DNA from 4 places in the Petralouisia sp. genome. Region 1 is predicted to be linked to each of the others. Evidence: predicted binding sites of a transcription regulator. Region 1 holds the regulator's gene; each other region holds the start of a gene.

The links. Region 1 encodes Rex, which represses fermentation and respiration genes when NADH is low (regulators of the CRP and FNR family bind a similar motif). Its sites were predicted from a motif close to ATTGTTAANTANTTAACAAT; they were not measured.
Region 2: ACTO17_RS12530 (acyl-CoA dehydrogenase family protein) is a predicted target of Rex. The motif match lies at 3,724-3,743, and genes of this name have one in related genera.
Region 3: ACTO17_RS17655 (iron-sulfur cluster assembly scaffold protein) is a predicted target of Rex. The motif match lies at 3,081-3,100, and genes of this name have one in related genera.
Region 4: ACTO17_RS13085 (NADH-quinone oxidoreductase subunit NuoE family protein) is a predicted target of Rex. The motif match lies at 2,080-2,099, and genes of this name have one in related genera.

The regions. Positions count from the first base shown of each region.
Region 1 is NZ_JBQIOP010000016.1:29,779-34,709, reverse strand. It holds gene ACTO17_RS08150 (NADP-dependent isocitrate dehydrogenase) at 1-238, shown strand, start outside; gene abc-f (ribosomal protection-like ABC-F family protein) at 251-2,158, shown strand; gene ACTO17_RS08140 (redox-sensing transcriptional repressor Rex) at 2,252-2,896, shown strand; gene ACTO17_RS08135 (hypothetical protein) at 2,901-3,527, shown strand; gene ACTO17_RS08130 (NAD(P)H-hydrate dehydratase) at 3,647-4,931, shown strand, end outside.
Region 2 is NZ_JBQIOP010000030.1:476-5,406, reverse strand. It holds gene ACTO17_RS12540 (MBL fold metallo-hydrolase) at 1-234, opposite strand, end outside; gene ACTO17_RS12535 (FprA family A-type flavoprotein) at 484-1,701, opposite strand; gene ACTO17_RS12530 (acyl-CoA dehydrogenase family protein) at 1,722-3,638, opposite strand; gene ACTO17_RS12525 (hypothetical protein) at 3,938-4,931, opposite strand, start outside.
Region 3 is NZ_JBQIOP010000062.1:12,149-17,079, forward strand. It holds gene ACTO17_RS17640 (LbetaH domain-containing protein) at 1-587, shown strand, start outside; gene ACTO17_RS17645 (ABC transporter ATP-binding protein) at 720-1,421, shown strand; gene ACTO17_RS17650 (putative ABC exporter domain-containing protein) at 1,418-3,004, shown strand; gene ACTO17_RS17655 (iron-sulfur cluster assembly scaffold protein) at 3,190-3,882, shown strand; gene ACTO17_RS17660 (GGGtGRT protein) at 4,032-4,931, shown strand, end outside.
Region 4 is NZ_JBQIOP010000032.1:54-4,984, reverse strand. It holds gene ACTO17_RS13090 (NADH-quinone oxidoreductase subunit NuoF) at 1-1,470, opposite strand, end outside; gene ACTO17_RS13085 (NADH-quinone oxidoreductase subunit NuoE family protein) at 1,507-2,016, opposite strand; partial or broken gene ACTO17_RS13080 (DUF234 domain-containing protein) at 2,238-2,621, shown strand; gene ACTO17_RS13075 (MATE family efflux transporter) at 2,774-4,120, opposite strand; gene ACTO17_RS13070 (hypothetical protein) at 4,217-4,726, opposite strand.

The DNA of each region.
Region 1 (4,931 bases):
GACAATTTTCGCCTGGACCGGCGCCCTCCGCAAGAGAGGGGAGCTGGACAGGCTGCCGGAGCTTTCCGCATTTGCGGACAAACTGGAGGAGGCATGCCTGTCCACCATCGAATCCGGCAAGATGACCAAAGACCTTGCGCTGATTACCACACTGAAGGATGTGACTGTTTTAAACAGCGAAGGCTTTATCAAAGCAATCCGGGAAAAACTGGAAACATTATGCGAACATAACTGTTAAGGAGAGAGAACCATGATTTTAGCCTGCCAAAACATCAGCAAAGCCTTTGGCACCGATGAAATCATACAACATGCTTCCTTTCATATTGAAGAAAATGAAAAGGCGGCGATTGTAGGAATCAACGGAGCGGGAAAGACCACCCTGCTCCGGATTATTATGGGAGAACTGGAGGCAGACGAAGGAACTGTGGTTCTGGCGAAAAACAGAACCATCGGATATCTGCCCCAGAATCCGGATATCGCGGGAAACCGGACGATTTATGAAGAAGTGCTTTCTGCCAGGCAGGAAATGGTTGACATGCAGGAAGAACTGATTGCCATGGAGCAGGAAATGAGCCGCGTCACAGGGGAAGCCCTGGAGCGGCTGATGGAAAGCTATAACCGCCGGAACCTGGAATTTGAACAAAAAGGCGGCCAGTCTTACAAAAGTGAAATCACAGGGGTGCTGAAAGGCCTGGGATTTACCGAGGAAGAATTTGCCAAGCATATGCAGGAATTGTCCGGCGGGCAGCGTACCAGGGTGTGTCTGGGCAAACTTCTGGTGACAAAGCCGGATGTGATTCTTCTGGACGAGCCCACCAACCACCTGGATATCGGCTCCATTACCTGGCTGGAGACATTTCTGCTGAATTATAAAGGAGCGGTGGTAATTGTCAGCCATGACCGTTATTTTCTGGATCGGGTGGTTGGCAAAGTAGTGGAATTGGACCGCTGCAGAGTATCGGTATTTTCCGGCAATTACAGCGCTTATGCCGTGAAAAGAGCCCAGGTGCGGGAGGCTTTGTTAAAACAGTATTACAATCAGCAGCAGGAGATCAGGCATCAGGAGGAAGTGATTGCCAAACTGAAATCCTTTAACCGGGAAAAATCCATCAAACGGGCGGAAAGCCGGGAAAAAATGCTGAACAAAATAGAACGGCTGGAGAAGCCCACAGAGGAGAATACAGACATTCATCTGCAGCTTAACCCGGGCATTGTCAGCGGAAACGATGTGATTTCGGTGGAGCGTCTGGCGAAAGCCTATCCGGGGCAGCCGCTGTTTCAGGAGCTGTCCTTTGAAATCAAACGGGGCGAGCGGGTTGCGCTGATCGGAGATAACGGAACGGGCAAAACAACGATTCTGAAAATTATCAACGATATGGTGAACGCAGATCAGGGCGCGGTCAAACTGGGAACCAACGTGCATATCGGATACTATGATCAGGAGCATCAGGTGCTTCATTCGGGAAAAACGCTGGTGGAAGAGATTTCCGACGAATATCCTTATCTGACCAATACGGAGATCCGGAATGTACTGGCGGCCTTCCTTTTTACCGGAGACGACGTGTTTAAGCGGATTTCAGAATTAAGCGGCGGAGAACGGGGCCGCGTGTCACTGGCAAAGCTGATGCTTTCGGAAGCAAATTTTCTGATTCTGGACGAGCCTACCAACCATTTGGACATTACCTCCAAAGAGATTTTGGAGCAGGCGTTAAACCGCTATACGGGAACGGTGCTGTTTGTGAGCCATGACCGGTATTTTATCAATAAGACGGCAACAAGAATTATGGAGCTGACCGGCGGCAGACTGGTAAATTATATCGGAAATTACGATTATTATCTGGAAAAATCCAGGGAACTGACCGATATTTATGTATCGGGCAGAGAAACGGCTCCGAAAACGGAAACTGTCAGCAGCAACAAGGCGGACTGGAAACAGAAGAAAGAAGAGCAGGCCAGACAGCGGAAGCTGGAAAATGACAGGAAGCGCACCGAGGACAGCATCGAAGCCGCAGAGCAGCGGATCAGTGAATTGGAAGAAGCGTTTTCAGACAGTGAAATCGCAACCAATTCTGCCAGACTGCAGGAGCTGCACCAGGAATATGAAGGGCTCAAGAAGGAGCTGGAAGAACTGTATGAGCATTGGGAAACACTGCTGTGACATGTTTCCCACATTGACATCCGGAATCAGATTGTTTATAATAAAAAAATGAAAAAACGGCGAGCGGATGCCCGTGAAACAGGAGAAGAGAGAATGGAAAAAGGAATATCACAGGCAGTAATCCGAAGAATGCCAAGGTATTACAGATATCTGGGGGAACTTCTGGATGATGGGGTGGAGCGGATTTCATCCAATGAACTGAGCGCGAGAATGCGTGTGACCGCCTCCCAGATACGGCAGGATTTGAATAATTTCGGTGGGTTTGGACAGCAGGGATATGGCTATAATGTGAAGTATCTCTATGATGAAATCGGCAAGATTCTGGGAATGAATCAGCAGCACAATATTATTGTGGTAGGGGCCGGCAATCTGGGGCAGGCGTTGGCCAATTACATTAAGTTTGAGAAATGGGGATTTGTAATTATCGGGCTGTTTGATGTGAATTCGGCATTAAAAGGGATTTCCGTCCGGGGAATTAAGGTGCGCATGATGGATGAACTGGAAGAGTTCCTGAAGAAGAACAAAGTGGATATTGCCGCCCTTACCCTGCCCAAAGAGAAGGCGGATGAGGTGGCAAACGGACTGGTGAATCTTGGAATTCGCGCAATCTGGAATTTTGCCCATCTGGATCTGGAGCTGCCGGAACATGTGGTGGTGGAAAATGTACATCTTTCAGACAGCTTGATGCAGTTATCTTATAATATTGAGAAAACAGAAAAATCCAAAGATAAGAAGTGAGCATATGAGTAAAAGAAAAAACACAAGCCCCGGATTTGAAAAAATTGCCCAGACAAGGGAGCTTCCGCCGTTGGTGTTGGATCAGAAATGGCATCAGTTATTTCTGGACGGCAGCAAGCCGGCAAAGGTGGCGAAGCTGGAGCAGAAGGTCAGCGGGCACCTTTCCAGACAGGGACATCTGACCCAGGAGCTCAAAGAGCTGAAATCTCTGAAAAACAAGCTGATGAAAAATATTGTGGCCAATATGGATGAAATTGGAGAACAGGGACAGGAGACCGGCAGGCTTCAGGAGAACCGAAGGCTGATTACAGAGATCAATCAGCGGATGGATTCCTGCCGCGGGGAGCTGGACAAACTGCAGGATACCATGAGACAGGACAATGAACAGCTGATGGCGGAGACGTTGGAATACTGTTATGGAATCATGAACAGCAATGAGAAAGAACAGGAGGAACTGGCTCAGTGGATTGCGAAGACCCGGACAGAGCTGAAGGTAAAGATTATCCGCAAGGACGCCATTGAGGATCAGAGCCGCGCAATTTATGCGTACCTCCATGATATTTTCGGGGCCCAGGTCATCGGAGCTTTTGATTTGAAATATGGAGAGGAATATAAAAGAACAAAGAAATAAAAGGCAGTCTTGGCAGAACTTGTCAGGGGTGTCTTTTTTCGGAGTTTATTGTGCCTTTTCCCAAAAACCGCAGTCTGTATCCGGAGCGGTTTTTGCCGGAACCGGCTTAGGAGGTTGGAATGAGGATTCTTTTAGACAGCAGGCAGATGAAGCAGTGCGACAAGAATACGATAGAGCATTTCGGAGTGCCGTCTCTGGTTCTGATGGAGCGGGCGGCTTTAAGTACGGCAGATGAAATTGACAGATATTTCCGGGAGGGCGGCAAAAAGGGGCAGGCCGCGGCCGACAGGGAAACGTCCGGAAAGAAACGGACGGCTCTTATAGTCTGCGGATTTGGAAATAACGGCGGAGACGGCCTTGCCATCGGCCGCATACTGTTTCAGCGGGGCTATGAGGCAACAATCGTAATGCCGCCGGAGTCAGGAAGAATTTCTGAGGAAACAAGAACCCAGAAAGAGATTTTGGGCCATTACGGAATAGAGCTGATGCACGATATGCCAAAGGGAGAGTTTGATGTTGTGATAGACGCGCTGTTTGGCATCGGCCTTACCAGGAACCTGGAAGGGGTGTACCGGGAATATTTGACGGAAATGAATCAGAAATCTGGGCTGAAAGTGGCGGTGGACATTCCCTCCGGCGTCCATGGGGACACAGGAGAAGTGATGGGCGTTGGTTTTTTGGCAGATCTTACAGTGACCTTTGCCTTTGCAAAGCCGGGGCTTTTGCTCTATCCGGGGGCGGAATATGCCGGAACGGTTCTGGTAAAAGATATTGGAATTGACAGCCGCAGCTTTTTAAAAGAGCAGCCTTTTTTGTTTGCTGCGGAGGCGCAGGATCTGAATGGGATTCCTTCCCGGAAAAACCGTTCCAACAAGGGCAGCTACGGGAAAGTTCTGACGGTGGCAGGGCAGAAAAATATGGCGGGAGCTGCTTTTTTCAGCGGAAAAGCCGCCTATCTTACGGGCGCGGGGCTTGTACGGATTTTTACAGAAGAACAGAACCGGATCATTTTGCAGGAGCTGCTGCCGGAAGCCATTCTGACTGCCTGGGAGGGAATAAAATTTCCGGAAGAGCTTCTGTCGCAGGCCCTTTCCTGGGGAACTGTCATTGCAGCGGGGCCGGGGCTTGGCACAGGAAAAAACGCAGGGAAAATTATAAAATTTATTTTAAAACAGGCGAAGGTTCCGGTGATTCTGGATGCGGACGGGCTGAATGTCCTGTCAGAGCATTTAAAATGGCTGAAAGAGGCGTCGGCTCCTGTAATTATAACGCCTCATCTGGGAGAGATGGCAAGGCTCACCGGGAAAAGCATTGGGGAGATACAAAAGCATTTATTGCAGGTTGCACAGGAATTTGCCAGGGAATATAATGTAATATGTATTTTGAAAGATGCAAGAACCATCA
Region 2 (4,931 bases), on a different contig from region 1:
AAAAATATAATGGATATCGGGATATTTCCTGCTCCATTTCAGTACCTCCGGGTCAAAATGGTCCTGATGGCTGTGGCTTGAAAACACATATACCGGCGTTTCTTCCGGCAATTCTGGCATTTTCCCATGATAGATACAATCCGAAACTCTGTCTCCTCTGAAATAGTCAAAAACCAGCGCCATTTTGTCCGTTTCTACGCAAAAGGCGCTGTGGTGAATATAAGTAATCTTCATTGTCTCCTCCGCTTTCTTCCAAAGCGTGTTTGAAAAATACCTTCCGACAGATGTCAGGAATAATTTTTCAAACACGCTTTGACATTTTGTAAACTGTTTTTTATTATACTGTAATTTTTACAAAATGTACAGGCACAAAAAGAGGGCTGCCGGGAAATGAAGCTTACACCCGATATACAGTTGTGACACGAAAAGAATCACAGTATATATTGGGGAAAATCTGTCAGTTCCCAACAGCCCTTTATCTTATTATTCTTCTTTCATTGAATCAATAATTGCATCTGCAAGCGCATCCAGCTCCAGGCTCTTATCCGGGCCCATGGAAGAAGCGATGCTTAACCGGTCGTTTAAAACGGTCATGTTTTTCATTTCTTCATCAATAAACTTCTGCATTAAATCTCCGGACTTGCAGGCCCAGGAGCCATTCTCTATCAGTGCAAAGGTACGGTTCTGCATATTCAATGCCTTCATATCCATCAGGAAGTTATGCATCACAGGATAAATGCCCAGGTTATATGTGACAGACGCCAGCACGATATGGCTGTATTTAAAAGCTTCTGAAATCAGGTACGAAACATGGGTGTTGGATACATCATAAACTGCCACATTGGAGCATCCCTTTTCGCAGAGCCTTGCCGCCAATGCCTGAGCCGCTGATTCCGTATTGCCGTACATGGACGCATAGGCAATCAAAACTCCCTGCTCTTCCGGCTCATACCGGCTCCATTTATCGTATTTTTCTACAAAATAGCCCAGGTTCTCACGCCAGACAGGGCCGTGAAGCGGACAGATGAACTTAATCTGATCTAAAATCCCGGAGGCTTTCTTTAACAGAAGCTGAATATGGGGGCCGTATTTGCCTACGATATTCGTCAGGTAGCGGCGGGCTTCGTCAATCCAGTCACGGTCGAAATCCACCTCGTCAGCAAAGAGCTTGCCGTCCAGGGCGATAAAAGAACCGAAAGCGTCTGCCGCAAACAATACGCCGTTGGTGGTATCAAATGTCACCATGGCTTCCGGCCAGTGCACCATGGGAGCCGCTACAAAGGTTACTGTATGATCGCCGAAGCAGTGGGTATCTCCTTCTGCCACAGTAATGCATTCATGCAGATCCGGATGGAAGCCGAACTGACGCATCAGCATAAAGGCTTTCTCACTGGAAATTACTTTTACATCCGGATAGCGAAGCAGGATCTGTTCGACGGACGCTGCATGATCCGGCTCCATATGATTGATCACAAGCCAGTCCAGGGGACGGTCCCCCAGCAGATAATCCAGGTTTTCCGCAAGCTGACGGTACGCCGACCAGTCCACCGTGTCAAACAAAACTGTTTCCTGATCCATCAGCAGATATGCGTTGTAGCTTACTCCCTGCGGAATCGGATGAATATTTTCAAATAAATGAAGCCTGTGGTCATTGGCTCCCACCCAGTACAAATCATCGGTTACTTTCCGTACACAATACATAGATTCGTTCCTCCCTTCTGTTACGCCTCAATAAACTGTTCTTTGCCTTCTGCGCATTCCGGACATACCCAGTCTTCCGGTAATTTCTCAAATAAAGTTCCCGGAGCGATTTCCGCATCTTCGTCGCCGATTTCCGGAATATATTCGTATCCGCAGCCGCCGCATACATAGCTTTTGCCAATGGGTTCCGGCTTTGGAACAGGCGGCCGTTTCATCTTCACCATAGGAGGCGCAGGCTGTTTCTCTCCGGTGCCGAGAGCCTCTGTAAGAAGCGGAAGAATCTCTGCCACATCTCCTACAATGCCGTAGTCGCAGTTTTTGAAAATAGGAGCATTGCCGTTCTTATTGATCGCCACAATTGCAGACGCGTCTTTGATTCCCTTTAAATGCTGAATGGCGCCGGAAATACCGCAGGCAATATACAGGTTGCCTTTGAATTTCTGTCCGGACATTCCCACATAGCGGTTCAGCGGCACATATTTCAATGTTTCCGCAACCGGACGGGAAGAACCGATGGCTGCGCCTGCCGCTTTGGCCAAATCTTCAATCAGCTTCATATTCTCCCTGCTTCCGATTCCTTTTCCGGCGGAAACCACCCGCTCTGCCTGAGCAATGGGCGTATCCACAGGAATTCCTACTGTGAAATCATGTCCGTCTTTTTTCAGCGCTTCCGCCAGAGCTTCTACCCGTTCCTTCGCTCCGCCTTCTTTAAAAATCTTCCCTTTGCGCACGCCAGTGATGGGCGCCGGTTTCTTTGCCGCGGAACGGCTGCCGCCTCCGCCGGAGCTCTTCTTCATTCTTCCGATAATATGAGAAGCGATGACCACCCGCTGAATCTCATTGGTTCCTTCATAAATAGTTGTAATCTTGGCATCCCGGTACATCCGCTCTACATCCATGCCTTTTAAGAAGCCTGTGCCGCCGAAAATCTGCACTGCGTCATTGGTCACTTCAAGGGCAATGTCAGACGCATACATCTTCGCCATGGCAGCTTCCATGGAATAGGAGCTGTGGGCCTCTTTCAATTCTGCCGCGGAATAAACCAAAAATCTTGCGCAGCGAAGCTTGGTAGCCATATCTGCCAGTTTGAAGGAAATGCCCTGCTGCGCGGCAATGGGCTTACCAAACTGAACACGCTCTTTCGCATAGTCAAGGGCCTGTTCGTACGCTCCCTGGGCAATGCCGAGAGCCTGAGCTGCAATACCGATACGTCCGCCGTCCAAAGTGGACATTGCGATCTTAAATCCCTCTCCTTCTTTGCCCAGAAGGTTTTCCTTGGGAACCTTCACATCATTAAAAATCAGTTCCGCTGTGGTAGAGGAACGAATGCCCAGTTTGTCGTAATGGTCGCCGAATTCAAAGCCTTCCCATCCTTTTTCCACAATGAAAGCGGAAATTCCCCGGGTTCCGATATCCGGCGTTGTTACCGCAAATACCACGTATGTATCTGCTTTCGGCGCATTGGTAATAAAAATCTTGCCTCCGTTTAACAGATAATAATCTCCTTTGTCAAGGGCTGTCGTCTCTGTGCCTCCGGCGTCCGAACCGGCATTGGGCTCCGTCAAGCCAAAGGCTGCAATCTTCTCGCCTTTTGCCAGAGGAACCAGGTATTTCTGCTTCTGCTCCTCATTGCCGTATGCAAAGATCGGAAAAGAGCCCAGAGAAACATGGGCGGAAAGAATCACGCCTGAACCGCCGTCTATCCGGGCAAGCTCTTCTACAGCAATGGCATAGCTTAAAATGTCAAGCCCTGCTCCGCCGTATTCTTTGGGATAAGGAATTCCCATAAGGCCCATCTCGCCCAGCTTTTTCACCGCTTCGTCCGGGAACCGGTTTTCCTGGTCCAGGGAAAACGCAATGGGTTTGATTTCCTCTTCGGCAAAGGCGCGAATCTTCGCCCGTAACTGCTCATGCTCTGCTGTTGTCTGGAATAACATAACATTACCTCCTTTTCTATCTGTCAATATTTGATTAATGACCGAACTATCGTTTCTTGCATTTTTGCTAATTTTAATATAACAAATTTGCAAATTTTTGTCAATTCTTCTATACAATACTTTGAAATTTTCTTCTTTTTTCGTAAATCATTGAATATCCAACGGGTAAAGTCAGAGAACCGTAAACTTTCACACATCATAGTAAAAATGTTTTTCTGCAAAATAAAAAGGATGCGAATCCTTCAGACAAAACTCTGTGGACTCGCATCCTCTGTATTCTTATCTTTACTTAAAACAGATTAAATGTAATCTGCATAGCGGAATCCTTCCTGCAGGTTGTACGCTCCGGCAGCTGTATAACTATTGGCCGTATTGGCATGGGTAGTCATATAAAAATCTACCAGTGAAGCATTGGTGGAAATAGAAGAGCCATAGTTCTTGAAGAACTTCTGTACCTTGGACATATCTGCTTGCTTAAACGTGTCCTCATCAATCTTCATTCTGCCTTTTGTGTCCACGCTGATTCCAAACTGTTTCAGCATATCCGCATTGCGGGCTGTCTTTCCTCTGATCTGTGTCAGATTTGATATTACGCCGGAATTGGAACTGGATTCAGCAACATCAAACATCTTATTATAATTGGTGACAAAGCTCTTTGCTACTGCAAAAATTTTGTCAATGTCATAGTTCTCATTGCCATCTTTATCTTTTACTTTTTCATACAATTTGTCAGACGCCAATGTCTCACTGTCTGTTTTAAGAGCTGCCGCACTGGAACCTGCCGTATTATTAGTGGCGCTGTCCTCAGTGTCCGTCTTATCTGTGGTGTCTGTCTTATTGGTGGTATTCGAAGTGTTCGCATTGGCGAACTGAATCCGGGAGGAGATTTTGGAACCATAACTCATAATATCGTTGGTGGAAAACAACTCCTGTACCTTAGAAACATCTGTTCCCTTCAGCTTGCCTTCATTCAGCTGAAGTGTTCCGTTCGCATTGATTGTGATGCCCAGTTCTGCAAACTTATCAGCATTCGCATTCGTGCTGTCCATCATATTTGCCACATATGCTGTTTTGCCTGCCAATGTGGATTTCTTCGCCGCAGTCACAACGCTGTTATAATCCGCCACAAAATTCTTCATGGCTGCAGTCACCTTGTCTGATGCGCTCTGACCGTTTTCTGTATCTGTATAAGTTTTATCATTCTGTAATGCGGATACAGAATTCTTCAGATTGGAAAGCCCGTTGGTCAGATTGGTATTTGCCTCCTGGGCCTGTTTGGAAATCTTCGGATTC
Region 3 (4,931 bases), on a different contig from region 1:
ATCCCTGGGAAGCGCTGCCCAAGATCAGCCAGTTTATCTGTGAACTGGGAGCAAAGCTGGATTCAGAAACATACGAAAAAAAGGGAGAACACGTCTGGATTGCCAGATCTGCCAAAGTAGCCCCCACCGCCAGTATCAACGGCCCTGTCATTATTGACGAAGAAGCAGAAGTGCGCCACTGCGCTTTTATCCGGGGAAACGCCATTGTAGGCAAGGGAGCGGTTGTGGGCAATTCCACGGAATTGAAAAATGTGGTGCTGTTCAATAAAGTACAGGTTCCCCATTACAATTATGTGGGGGATTCCATTCTGGGCTTTAAGTCCCATATGGGAGCCGGTTCTATTACATCCAATGTAAAGTCCGATAAAACATTGGTGGCAGTAAAAGGAGAAGAAGAGATTGCCACCGGCCTGAAAAAATTCGGCGCAATGCTGGGAGATGAAGTGGAAGTGGGCTGCAACAGCGTGCTGAACCCGGGAACCGTAATCGGGAAATGCAGCAATATTTATCCCCTTTCCATGGTGCGGGGAGTTGTTCCCGCCGACTCCATCTACAAGAAGAAAAATGACATAGTAAAAAAGGTATAAAGTTGACAAAAAAAGCCATATGAACTATTGTATTACATAAAATACAGGAAATCATATGGTTTTTTGCCGGGCAGCTGCCAGAAATTTTTTGGAAGGAACGGCCCTTTGGCAGACAGTAAAGGAGAGTGGCATATGTTAGAAATTCAGAACTTGACAAAAAGATACGGGCATTACCTGGCCGTGGATCATGTAAGCTTTACGGTTCCCGGGGGCCAGGTGGGAATTCTGCTTGGGCCGAACGGCGCCGGAAAATCCACAATTATCAAAAGCATTGCAGGTCTTTTGCGCTATGAAGGAGGCGTGGGCATTGAACAGATGCCGGCAAAGACACTGGAAGCCAAACGGGTGTTTGCTTATGTGCCGGAAATTCCGGCTATGTTTGACGCATTGACGGTGCGGGAGCATATCGAATATGTGCGGCGGGCCTATAATTCACCCATTACCGAGGAAGAAGTGGAACAGCTTCTGACCCGTTTTGAACTGGAGGATAAACAGAAAAAATTAGGAAACGAGCTTTCCAAGGGAATGATGCAGAAAGTGAGCATTTGCTGCGCCCTTGCCATTCAGCCTAAGGTAATTCTTCTGGATGAGCCTATGGTGGGACTGGACCCGGCGGCCATTAAAGAATTGAAAGAAGTGGTGCTGGAGCTGAAAGAACGGGGAGTCACTGTATTAATCAGCACCCACATGCTGGAAATGGTGAAAGAGCTGTGGGATGTAATGTTTATTATGGAACAGGGAAAAATCGTAGGGACATTTACCAGAGAGCAGGCAGAAGATACGGATATTGAAGAACTGTTCTTCCGGATTACAGGAGGCGGTGAATCAGAATGAAAGGGTTAATTTATCTGTATCAGAGGACAATTGCCAACCGGATTAAAAAAGCGCTGAAGCGTCCGGTTACCTATATCATGGGAATTTTTGTCTTGTTTTATATTGTGATGGTTTACAACAGTTTTAATATGATGATTGAGGATGGCAGTTTTAATTCCCCAGACAATCTGGTGACGATTTTGTCCATAACGATATTCTGGCTGTTTCCGGCGAATCTGATAAGCTATGCCAGGCGCAGGGGCCTGCTGTTTCGCCCCAGTGAAGTGCATTTTGTATTTTCCTCACCGGTAAGTCCCAAAATGGTTCTGATGTTTGCAGGGGTAAAATCTTTTTCCATAAATATTATTTTAGGATTTGTGATAGTTGCCGCCGGCCTGATGTGGTTTGAGGCGGGCATCGGGCAGGTATTGGTCTATTTTCTGTTTTTTGTGGTGTTTGAAAGCATTCTGGAAGCGTCCGCCATTATTTTCTGTTACGGCAATGAAAGATTGTCCGAGAAATTTTTTAAGAGCCTGGTGGCGGCTATGTATCTGTTTATGGGAGTGATTCTGGCAATCGCCGTATATCTGATGATTACCCGGGAGCCCTCCTTTGGGCTTTTGCAGGAATTTTTTGCCATGCCGGTGATTCAGATGGTTCCGGTGGTGGGATGGAATGTCGCGGTGACCAGGCTGATTTTCCTGGGAGCGGATACGGTGAATGTGATCGGCATGACGCTGTTTCTGGTTTCCACGCTTCTGATGTTTCTGGCGGCCTGGCGGATGACATGCACAGGGGAGTACTATGAGGATGCCATGAAATTTGCAGACGAATACCAGACCAGAAGAGAGAAGCAGAAAAAAGGCGTTGCCTCTGTTCCCTGGCTGGAGAAACGCAGGAAGTTCAAACAGGCGTCTGTGGAATACAAAGGTTCCTATGCCAAAGCAATTTATTTCCGGCAGATGTTGGAATACAAGAAGAACCCCACGTTTATCTTTGGCTGGAATACATTGCTGTGTCTGGGTCTTGGAATTCTGATTGGGGCCATCGGTTATTTTAACGATGCAGTCCGCGAATTAGGGCCGGGCAAAGTATTTATTATCCCCGGAGTGGCCAGCTACGTGACGTTTATTTTCAGTGGGTATGCCACCAAATGGTCCAAGGAACTGGAAAATCCCTACACCTATCTGATTCCGGACACCCCTTTGAAAAAAATGTGGTATGCCACAAAAATCGAACATTTTCGGGCAATTGCAGACGGGATTCTCATTACTCTGCCGGGGGCGGTGATATTTGGAATCGGCCCGGCGCTTACAGCCCTTACCGTTCTTTTGTATGTCTGCCTGCAGGCAAACCGCCTGTATTACGGGATGCTGTCAGACGCTCTGATTGGAAATATTCTGGGCAGCGCCGGGCGCAACCTTGTAAAAGTGCTGTTTCAGGGGCTTGCCATGGTGATTGCCATGATTGCGGCCATTGCGGCCGGAATACTGATTTCCGTAGAGGCCGGATTTGCCGCAATGATTGTGGTGATGGGGCTTTTGACCTTTGCCGGGGCTGCGGCGGCTTCCGTTTCATTTACAAGAATGGAAGTACTGGATTAAAGACGGCAGATTTTGGTGAAAAATTCTGTGGAAAACACTGGACTAATTCGTCAAAATATGGTTAAATATGGATAAGAATGTTAAATACATAACAATGTTTTAACATGTGAAGCATGCGTCATCGGAACTGCCGTAAAACAGGGCCGTGGCCATCAAATAATGTATACATTGAAAGGAGTCTTAAAATGATTTACACGAAGGAAGTCGAAAACATGTGTCCGGTAGCCAAGGGCGCAAAACATGAACCAGCTCCCATTCCAGAAGAAGGAAAATGGGTGCATTCCAAGAAAATTGAGGACATTTCCGGTTTTACCCATGGAATAGGCTGGTGTGCTCCCCAGCAGGGCGCATGTAAGCTCTCACTGAATGTAAAAAACGGCGTGATTGAAGAAGCTTTGGTAGAAACCATTGGATGCTCCGGCATGACTCATTCTGCAGCTATGGCAGCAGAGATTCTGCAGGGAAAGACGATTCTTGAAGCATTGAATACAGACCTTGTCTGCGATGCAATTAACACAGCCATGAGAGAGCTGTTTCTGCAGATTGTATATGGACGTACCCAGAGTGCATTTTCCGATGACGGACTTGCAGTTGGCGCTGGTCTGGAAGATTTGGGAAAAGGACTTCGTTCTCAGGTTGGTACGATGTATGCAACAAAGGAAAAAGGCGTTCGCTATCTTGAAATGGCAGAAGGTTACGTAACCGGCATTGCTTTGGATGCTGACAATGAAGTAATCGGATATCAGTTTGTAAGCCTTGGCAAAATGACCGACTTTATCAAAAAAGGTGATGATCCTAACACCGCATGGGAGAAAGCAAAAGGCCAGTATGGGCGTGTAGCAGACGCAGCTAAGATTATCGACCCGCGGGCAGAATAGTCCGGGGAAAGCAGGCAGGCCGATTTTCATACAGTAGAACTGTAAAAGAGAGGCCTTTTGGGAAAGGGGAGCTGCCCCAGGCAGTTTTGAATCCGTACCGGCTGCTTAGAGTTAAGTACCGTTGTCAAAAAGATAGGAGGACATTTCAAATGGCTTTATTTGAATCATATGAAAGAAGAATTGACCAGATCAATTCTGTTTTAAATAACTATGGAATCAGCTCCGTGGAAGAAGCTGAGAAAATCACCAAAGACGCTGGACTTGATGTGTATGAGCAGGTTAAGAAGATCCAGCCAATCTGTTTTGAAAACGCATGCTGGGCATACACCGTAGGCGCAGCAATTGCAATCAAAAAAGGCGCAAAGAGAGCAGCAGACGCAGCAGCTGCAATCGGCGAGGGCCTTCAGGCATTCTGTATTCCGGGTTCTGTTGCAGACCACAGAAAAGTAGGTCTGGGACATGGAAACCTGGGCAAGATGTTACTGGAAGAAGAGACAGAATGTTTCTGTTTCCTGGCAGGCCATGAATCTTTCGCAGCAGCAGAAGGCGCAATCGGAATCGCTGAGAAGGCAAACAAGGTACGTCAGAAACCGCTTCGCGTTATCTTAAACGGCCTTGGAAAAGATGCAGCGCAGATTATCTCCCGTATCAACGGCTTTACTTTCGTTGAGACAAAGTATGACTATAAAGACGCATCTTTGAATGTAGTTTATGAAAAACCATATTCCGACGGACTCCGCGCAACTGTAAAATGCTACGGCGCAGACGACGTGCAGGAAGGCGTTGCAATTATGCATCACGAAAATGTTGGCGTTTCCATTACCGGTAACTCCACCAATCCTACCCGTTTCCAGCATCCGGTAGCAGGTACATATAAGAAAGAATGCAATGAGCAGGGCAAGAAATACTTCTCCGTTGCATCCGGCGGCGGTACAGGACGTACCCTTCATCCGGACAACATGGCAGCAGGCCCGGCTTCTTACGGCATGACAGACACCATGGGACGTATGCACTCTGACGCACAGTTCGCAGGTTCTTCTTCCGTACCG
Region 4 (4,931 bases), on a different contig from region 1:
ACATTTGCCGCAGGACTCATTCTGAGTAAAATTCATGAAAAACCTGGCCACTTCCACCATACAGCTCTTGTCGTTCATCACCACCAGGCCGCCGCTTCCAATCATGGCCCCCACTTTTTTCAGGGAATCAAAATCCAGATGCAGATCCAGATGGTCTTCCGTGGGGTTGATGCAGAGGCACCCGCCGGAAGGCCCGCCGATTTGCACCGCTTTGAATGCGCCGCCCTTGACGCCGCCGCCGATATCAAAAATAACTTCCCGAAGAGTAGTCCCCATCGGCACTTCAATCAATCCGGTATTCATCACATTTCCCGTTAAGGCAAATGCCTTGGTGCCGTGATTGTTTTTGGGGCCGATGGTCTGATACCACTCCGCCCCTTTGCTGATAATGGGCGGAACATTGCAGTAGGTTTCCACATTATTCAAAACAGTGGGCTTCTCAAACAGTCCTTTTTCCACCGTACGGGGCGGCTTCACCCTGGGCATGCCCCGGTTTCCTTCAATAGATGCCGTCAGGGCAGAGCCTTCTCCGCAGACAAATGCGCCGGCTCCCTGGCTGATTTTTAATTCGAAGTCAAAGCCCGAATTCAGGATATTTTTGCCCAAAAGCCCCTTCTCTTCCGCTTTGCTGATGGCTGTCTGCAGCCGTTCCACTGCCAGGGGATACTCGGCCCGCACGTAAATATAACCATAATGGGCTCCGGTTGCAATTCCGGCAATCAGCATGCCTTCAATGACCCGGTGAGGATCGCCTTCCATCATGCTCCGGTCCATAAATGCCCCCGGGTCGCCTTCGTCGCCGTTGCAGACCACATATTTTACTTCTTCCTGCTGGGCAAGCACCTGAGACCACTTCCGGCCGGTGGGGAATCCACCGCCGCCCCGGCCCCTTAAAGATGCTTTGGACACTTCATCCACAAGCTGCTGAGGCGTCATGTCAAACAATGCCTTTGCCACTGCCTGATAGCCGCCTACCGCTATGTATTCCTTAATGGACTCTGCATTGATCCGTCCGCAGTCCTCCAATGCCACACGGGTCTGCTGCTTGTAAAAGGGAATCTCTTCCTGTTTCTCATAAGGTTTTCCCTGAGGGTCATGGTAAACCAGACGGTCAATCACCCGATCATTTACAATACTTTCTTCTATAATTTCCTCACAGTCCTCCGTCTTTACCTTAATATACAAAAGACCTGACGGTTCAATCCGAAGCAGAGGGCCCATTTCACAGAACCCATGGCAGCCGGACTTTTTTAAGCCTACGCTGTCGCCGTGAGGCTCCTTTTCCAGTACCAGAGCGCATTTAATGCCCCGTTTTATGAGAATCTCCTGCATTTTTGCATAGATATTCAAAGAACCTCCCGCCACGCAGCCTGTGCCGGCACAGATTAAAATCTGTTTTTTCTGGGTCTTTAAGGACGCTGCATATTCTTTTCTTCTGGCTTCTAATTCTTCTCTTGTATTAATTCTCATCTGCAACCTCCTTTGGGGCCCGTTCCATTCTTTCTGTTAATTCTCATCTGCGGCCTCCTCTCCTGCGTCTTTGTCTGCGTTTTCCTGCAATTCCCTGATCAATTCCCTGGCCTTTTCCGGCGTCATGGCAGGATGCACCACGTCATTGACGGTGCAGACCGGAGCAAGCCCGCAGGCGCCCAGGCAGGACACTGTCTCAACGGTGAACATCATATCCTCTGTAGTGGGCTTTGCCTCCGTCACTCCCAAAATTCCGCGGATTTCATTCAGAATCGCTGTGGACTGACGCACATGACAGGCTGTGCCGTCACAGATTTTGATAACGTATTTTCCCTTAGGCTCCAAAGAAAAATTCTCATAGAATGTGGCTACCCCATATACTTTCGCTTCGCTTAAATGCAGCTTTTTTGCAATATAGCAAAGCATTTCCTCCGGCAGATAACGGTATACCTTCTGGATCTCCTGCATAATTCCGATGACTGCCGTCTGGTCATAACTGTGAGATTTTAAAATCTCATCCAGTATCTTTTGATCCTTTGTTTCCAATCCTTCTCCTCCTTGTTTCGCATATTCCGAACGCTTACTTGTCGCTTACCCCCACAGTATAACATTGTTAAATAATTAACTCAATCATTTTGTATAATCTTTGCGATTTGTTCTGGTAATTTTTGTACAAATTTTACCGATTGTACATTTTTTTGCAGAATAATACTGTGTAAATCCATAAGGCACTCTGATTCTGCTCAGAGCAGCCATTAAAACCTCAGTTTAATGATTTTATGGGCAGCATTTTTGAAGATATCTGCCGGCAATATCTCTACCGCCCGGATATCTATCCCACCCTTCCCTTTCCTTTCGGAACACTGGGCCGGTGGTGGGGTTCTAATCCGGCAAAAAAACGCCAGGAGGAAATCGATATTGCGGCCCTTTCAGACAAACAGCTACTTCTGGGAGAATGCAAATGGAAAAATGAAAAAGTCGGTACAGATGTTTTAAAAACCTTAGTGGAACGGGGAACATTGTTTTCTTATCCGGAAAAGTACTATTTTGTATTCTCCAAATCGGGATTTGAAAAGAATACCACAGCATTGGCAGAAGAATTTGGAATCCGGAGAATTTCCTTTACTGAAATGCTGGAATGCAATAAATAACCTGAATTTGGCGCAAATATTGCTCTAAGTAGGGGATACAGATGGCGGGAATGAATTTTTAATTTCCCTTGCGCCCTTCCGATATGCAACAGCCTGATCCTCTACACAGGTTCCCAGTCCCTTTTCCATAGCTGCAAACGTAATATTCTGCGTCAAATAATCTCCTTCGTTTTCCATCCTCCCTGGAAATACCGCGCCAGCGCTATCACAAGCCCCACTGCCCATCCTGCCGGATTGGCCCACATAATAATCATCCCGTGGGTGGCGTCCGCCAACAGATACGTAAGAGCTACCCGGACGCCCAGATTGCACAGGCTGCAGGTCAAAAACCAGCCCATATCCGCGGCTCCCCTTAAGACGCCGTTGCTGACATTTAAAATTCCCATCATAAAATAAAACAGCGAAACAATGCTCAGATACCGGGCGCCGATCTCAATGGCCTCCCTGCTGGATTCTGAATCCAGAAACAGCCCCACAAAATCATTGCCGGCAAAATGCAGAATCACTGCGATAATAAGACCGATGCCTGCCGCCATCACCAGGCAGATCCGGTAACCTTTTCCAATGCGTTCCGGCTTTCTGGCTCCCATATTCTGGGCCACATAAGTGGAAACGGCATTTCCAACGGCCACCATGGGGATAATGGCGATTCCGTCAATTTTCGTCGCAGCAGTATACCCGGCCAGAAATGTGGAGCCGAACCGGTTGACTGCTGACTGTACCAACACCATGCCCACTGAAACAATAGACTGCTGCACAATGGTGGGAATTGCCACTTTTACCATATTTTTCAGCAATGCTCCGTCAAACCTGCTGTACGTATCCGTTTCAATCCCCTTTAATTTCTTTAACAGAAAACCAAAGGACAATACTGCAGAAATCCCCTGGGCAATCAATGTGGCCCAGGCCACACCGGCCACGCCCATATGAAGCTCTGCCACAAAATACAAGTCCAGCCCAATGTTCAGCAGGGAAGAAAAAATCAAAAACATCAGCGGTTTCCTGGAATCCCCCAATGCATTGAAAATAGCAGAAAAAGCATTATACAGAAATAAAAATGCAAACCCCAGAAAATAAATCTGCATATACTTTGCCGCATCCTCAAAAATATTATCCGGCGTTCCCATCAGACGCATCAGGCCCCGGTTAATGAAAAGGCCCAGGGCGCTTAAAAAAATGCTGAATGCCAGAACAGACAAAAGCGCTGTGGAAATGGCAGTTTTCATTTCTTTTAACTTTCCCGCCCCGAACAACTGAGAAATCACCACTGAACAGCCGATGCCCGTCCCCAGGGCCACCATTACAAACATCATGGTAATGGCTGTAGAAGCCCCCACTGCCGCCAACGCTTCTTCCCCTACCACATTTCCCACAATCACAGAATCCATAATATTGTAAAACTGCTGAAACAGATTTCCTGCCACCATGGGAAGGGTAAAGCTGATTAACGCCTTGGTGGGATTCCCTGTTACCATATTTCCTTTGATTTGTTCTGCCATAACTTCTGTACACTCCTGTTCTGCCGTAATTTAGATTGCTGTCGAATCAGTTCCTGATCAGATCGACACCGCCAAGTATATTATTATCTACGTCATTTATATAATCCTGGCTTCTATTTGCTTTAATTCGTCAAGTGTTAACGCAGGAACACAATCCGCAATTTCTTCAAGTGTCATTTTCCCTTTTTTAATCATTCTTTCTGCCGTTTTTCTTTCTGTTTCTCTTTCCTTATTATCCTCAATATCCTTTGCATAAGCCTTCAAAATCTGCTCGTCATCAAACAATGTCATCATAATATCCACAACCTCCTGTTCCCTGCTTTCAAGATACTCTTTCAGTACGTTCCTATCCTTGCAAATACGGATTGTTTCTGTTACTGCCTGTTTTGTATTTCCATATAATTTTCTCTGTTCGTTATATACTTTAGAGAAGATAATATACTGTCCGATAATATCTTTCTCATTTTCCTGATATAAAACTTTCACTTCCACATCAATAGCAATCTCTGCTCCACCAAAAAATTCTTTAGAAAGCGAAATTGTATCGGGAATATTTTTTCTTTCTCCTGTAAATATCACATACAGCTCGGGAATTGGCATATTCACCTTTTTGCTCCCATACAGATTTTGGTTTGTGCGTTTAAAATAATCGTGATAAGTCTGTATTAAATACATCAGTGCACGAATGATGATATTCAATGTCCATGTCGACTGGCTCTCTATCAGTATCATTAACCGGTTTCCAACAGAAAAACCCAAATCGTTATTATTCTGAAATCGGGATAATAATGATTATTCCGATTCTTGGTTT